Regions from separate parts of the Pantoea sp. GABEPS69 genome, predicted to be linked through region 2. Evidence: predicted binding sites of a transcription regulator. Region 2 holds the regulator's gene; the other holds the start of a gene.
The links. The regulator PhoB, encoded in region 2, activates phosphate uptake and scavenging genes when phosphate is short. The targets are predictions, from matches to a motif close to CTGTCATAAAACTGNCNNAT.
Positions count from the first base shown of each region.

Region 1 (2,402 bases), 630 kb from region 2:
CGCGCAGCGTAAAGAAGAGATCGGTCTGATCGGTCAGCCCCACCACGTTAGCCGCCCAGGGACCATAGGCTGCGACGCGCAGCTGCGTGCCGGTGTGGCCTTGCGAATCGGTATCGGAGTTGCCGTAGCTGATGGTCATTACCGCGCCGTCTTTGGTGTTCAGCGCCTGCGTCAGGCCGGGCGCTTTCGTCCCATTAGCGATAATCTGGCTGCTGTGCGCATGATCCGCCGTCACCACCACCAGCGTATTGCCCTCTTCGCGCGCAAACGCGAGCGCCTGCTGCACCGCTTCGTCGAGATCCACGGTTTCGCCGATCTGGCCGCACGGGTTCGCCGCGTGATCCTCTTTATCGATCGACGCGCCTTCAACCTGCAGGAAGAAGCCGTTCGGATTGGTTTTCAGCAGATCGATCGCTTTGGCGGTCATCTGCGACAGCGTCGGAGTCGCGACCGGGCGCTCTTTATTCACCTCGCAGGTCACTGCCGCCTGCTCGATGTTGCCATAGTGGCTCGCCTTCGGCCCTTTCCAGCGCACCGGCATATTGCCGTCGGCAAACAGGCCGAGCAGCGGTTTGTCCTTGTCGGCCACGGTAACGGCGTTGAGTCCCTGCCAGTCGCTCACCAGCTGGTATCCCAGCGCCTGCGCCTGTTCGCGCAGGGTTTTGCCCTGATAGTCGCCCGCTTTCGCCACCTCGTTAAAGGATTTCGCGCCGCCGCCCAGTACCACGTCGGCGCGGGTTTTCAGTATCTGCTCGCTGATCGAGCCTTTGCCGCCCTGCTCCAGCGCGTTGCTGGCGCACAGCTCGCTGGTTTTCTCCGGGCCGTAGCATTTGCGGCTGGTGACGTGCGCCATCAGCGCGGCGGGCGTAGCGTCCTGCAGCTCTGCGGTGGAGACGTTGCCGGTCGCTTTGCCTGCCGATTTGGCGATCTCCAGCAGGGTTTGCTGATCCTTGCCGTTGACGTCGACGCCGATGGCGCCGTTATAGCTTTTGGTGCCGGTGGCCCACGCGGTGGCGGATGCGGCGGAATCGGTCACGTAATCCGGCTTATGGGTTTTCTTGTCCAGCGAGTAATGGGTGTACTGGCCGGTAAGCGGCAGCGCATCAATGCCTTTAAAGAAGCCGCCTGCGCCCTCCGCCAGGTTGCGCGCCGCGGTGATCTCCGAGTCGCCCATGCCGTCGCCAATCAGCAGAATGACGTTTTTCGCCGTGGTGTTGCGCAGCGACGCTTTCAGCGCCTCGGTCTGATCGCCAGTCAGGCGACGCGCTCCGCCATGCTGGGTAATGTCGCCGGTGGCAGCACGCGAGTAGCCTGTATCTGCGGGCGTGCTGGCAGTTTCAGCGTGTACGGATAAACTCACCAGCGAGGCGAGCAGCGAACAGGTAAAGAGGCGCATCGGTTTCATCCTGTATTCCTTTATAAGAAAAATTTACCAGAAGTTTCAGGCGTTAAGTCTGTGATGCTTTGGTGACATTTTTGTGGCTGCGGGATTTCTTTTTGATGACAATCTGGCCGGAACGCGCAGGGATAAATCGATTCGAACAGAGCTTAAGCGGATAGAAAAAAAGAGAAAAATAGTGCTTGACCCTTTTGGGCCGACTCCCTATAGTAGCGCCCCGTTGACCCAGCAAGGTCAGCGGAAAAAATGTGGTGAGGTGTCCGAGTGGCTGAAGGAGCACGCCTGGAAAGTGTGTATACGGCAACGTATCGGGGGTTCGAATCCCCCTCTCACCGCCACAAATTCAAGAAAATGCCTGAACTAACGTTCAGGCATTTTTTTTGCATATTCCTCGATGAGAGGGGTATGAGAATCCCCGCCGGGGTTCGACAACGGGCGCAGCCCGTTGGACAGCGGAGCCTGCGATGCTGCCCCATAAAAAAACCCGGCTTGCGCCGGGTTTGCTTGCTACACAGACTTACTCAAATCAATCAACCATACGCATGCAGCGTGCGCTGACAGAGCGCCGAACGCACGCAGTCGTCTTTGCCGAAACGTACAATGCCGACCATCTCGTCCTCTTCGAACCGTGCCAGCGCGTCCGCGAGACCGGAAGAGACCCCAGCGGGCAAGTCGCACTGGGTAATATCGCCGTTAACAATCACCGTAACGTTTTCGCCAAGGCGCGTCAGGAACATCTTCATCTGGGCCGCGGTCACGTTTTGCGCCTCATCGAGGATCACCACCGCATTTTCAAAGGTACGACCGCGCATATAGGCGAAAGGCGCGATTTCCACCTTGCCAATTTCGGGTCGCAGACAGTACTGCATAAAGGAAGCGCCAAGACGTTTAACCAGAACGTCGTAGACCGGCCGGAAGTACGGGGCGAATTTTTCTGAGATATCCCCTGGCAGGAATCCCAGATCTTCATCGGCCTGTAGCACCGGACGTGTGACGATAATCC
Region 1 covers NZ_CP118618.1:2,471,812-2,474,213, forward strand. The annotation lists gene phoA (alkaline phosphatase) at 1-1,405, opposite strand, end outside; tRNA gene PVE98_RS12155 (tRNA-Ser) at 1,650-1,737, shown strand; gene phoH (phosphate starvation-inducible protein PhoH) at 1,930-2,402, opposite strand, start outside.
Region 1: phoA (alkaline phosphatase) is a predicted target of PhoB. The motif match lies at 1,466-1,485, and genes of this name have one in related genera.

Region 2 (2,402 bases):
GGGTCGTCACCTCAATATCGAGCCAAACCGGCTTGTCGCCCTGATGGTCGGCGAAGGGCGCCAGCTGCGCCTCGATCTCCGCCAGCGAGCCTTTCAGCATTTTCATTGGCTGGAACGGCGGAACGGGCAGCGGCGTCACGCTCTGCAAACCGGCGCTGTTCAGCTCCAGTAAAAAGACGCTTTTCTCGCTGCCGAGCTCGTCGAAGCTGAGCGGGATCGGCGAGCCGCTGTAGCGAATATGATCGCTGTTGGCGACGCGCTGGGCGCGATGGATATGGCCGAGCGCCACGTAGTCGACGTCGGGAAAAGCCGACGCGGGAAAGGCGTCGAGCGTGCCGATATAGATATCGCGCACCGAATCGCTTTTGCTGACGCCGACGGTGGTGAGATGGCCGGTAGCGATAACCGGCAGCGCCAGCGGATGCGCGCGCGCCGCGTCGACGCTGCGCTGATAGTGCGCGGCGATCGCCTCCAGCAGGCTGAGCTGTTTCTCCCGCCCCGACTGGCCCGCGCGGCTGCGCATAATATCGCGCGGCCGCAGATAGGGAATGGCGCAGAGCAGCGCGCCTGTTTCGCCGGCGCGGTCGCGCAGCAGCAGCAGATTGTGATCCGCCTGCGGCGTGGTGATCACCTGGGTATTCAGGCAGGCGAGCAGGGCGCGCGACTCGTTGAGCGTGGCGACCGAATCGTGATTGCCCGCCAGCACCACCAGCTGGCAGCCGGTCGGCTGCAGCGCCACGACGAAACGGTTAAAGAGTTCGCGCGCGTAGCTTGGCGGCGTGCCGCTATCGAAGAGGTCGCCCGCGACGATCAGCGCATCGACCTGATGCGCCTCGATACGCGCCAGCAGCCAGTCGAGAAAGGCCTGGTGCTCGGCCGCCCGGCTCTTGTTATAGAAAAACTGACCGAGGTGCCAGTCCGCGGTATGAATGATGCGCATAAAACTCCCTGCGGTAACGGTTTGCCGGAGGATTATACCGGCTATGGCGCAAAAGCGAAAAAAGCTGCGCTGGCTGTCATAAAGCAGTGTTAACGCGCTGATTAAGCGGCTATGTTTTTCATAAAAGTGTCATAAATCTGACGCATAATGGCGCCGCATATAACGGTGACAGCGGTCACATCAGCAGGAGTTGCAATGGCTAAGCGCATTTTGGTTGTGGAAGATGAAGCCCCTATCCGTGAAATGTTGTGCTTTGTTCTGGAGCAGAACGACTACCAGCCCATTGAGGCCGAGGATTATGACAGCGCGATAGGGAAACTGATTGAGCCCTGGCCAGATTTAATTCTGCTGGACTGGATGTTGCCGGGCGGCAGCGGTATTCAGTTTATTAAGCATCTCAAGCGCGAAGCCCTGACGCGCGATATTCCGGTGATGATGCTGACGGCGCGCGGCGAAGAGGAAGATCGCGTGCGCGGTCTGGAAGTGGGCGCGGATGACTACATCACCAAGCCTTTCTCGCCGAAAGAGCTGATGGCGCGCATCAAGGCGGTGATGCGCCGCATTTCGCCGATGGCGGTGGAAGAGGTGATCGAGATGCAGGGGCTGAGCCTGGACCCGTCGTCGCACCGCGTAATGTCGGAGTCGACGCCGCTGGAGATGGGCCCGACCGAATATAAGCTGCTGCACTTCTTTATGACCCATCCCGAACGCGTCTACAGCCGCGAGCAGCTGCTGAACCACGTCTGGGGCACCAATGTCTATGTGGAAGATCGCACCGTCGACGTGCATATCCGCCGCTTACGTAAGGCGCTGGAAGTTTCCGGCCACGATCGCATGGTTCAAACCGTTCGCGGAACGGGGTATCGTTTCTCCGCCCGCTACTAAACGGAGTCTTTACCGTGCTGGAACGACTCTCCTGGAAGAGACTGCTCTCCGAGCTGGCGCTGGCCTGCCTGCCGGCGCTGATTATCGGTTTGATTTTCGGCTATCTCCCCTGGCTGCTGCTGATCAGCGTGCTGGGGATGCTGCTGTGGCACTTCTATAATTTGATGCGGCTGTCGCACTGGCTGTGGGTGGATCGCACCATGACGCCGCCCACCGGGCAGGCGAGCTGGGAGCCGCTGTTTTACGGCCTCTATCAGATGCAGCTGCGCAACCGGCGGCGGCGGCGCGAGCTGGGCAACCTGATCAAGCGCTTTCGCAGCGGCGCCGAGACGCTGCCCGACGCGGTGGTGCTTACCACGGAAGAGGGCGCCATTTTCTGGTGTAACGGTCTGGCGCAGCAGCACCTTGGCCTGCGCTGGCCGGAAGATAACGGCCAGAACATCCTTAACCTGCTGCGCTATCCGGAGTTCTCCCGCTATATTCGCCAGCGCGATTTCAACAAGCCGCTCACCTTAATTCTCAATAACCAGCACCACATGGAGTTTCGCATCATGCCCTACAGCGAAGGGCAGTGGCT
Region 2 covers NZ_CP118618.1:3,105,246-3,107,647, reverse strand. The annotation lists gene sbcD (exonuclease subunit SbcD) at 1-940, opposite strand, end outside; gene phoB (phosphate response regulator transcription factor PhoB) at 1,136-1,825, shown strand; gene phoR (phosphate regulon sensor histidine kinase PhoR) at 1,840-2,402, shown strand, end outside.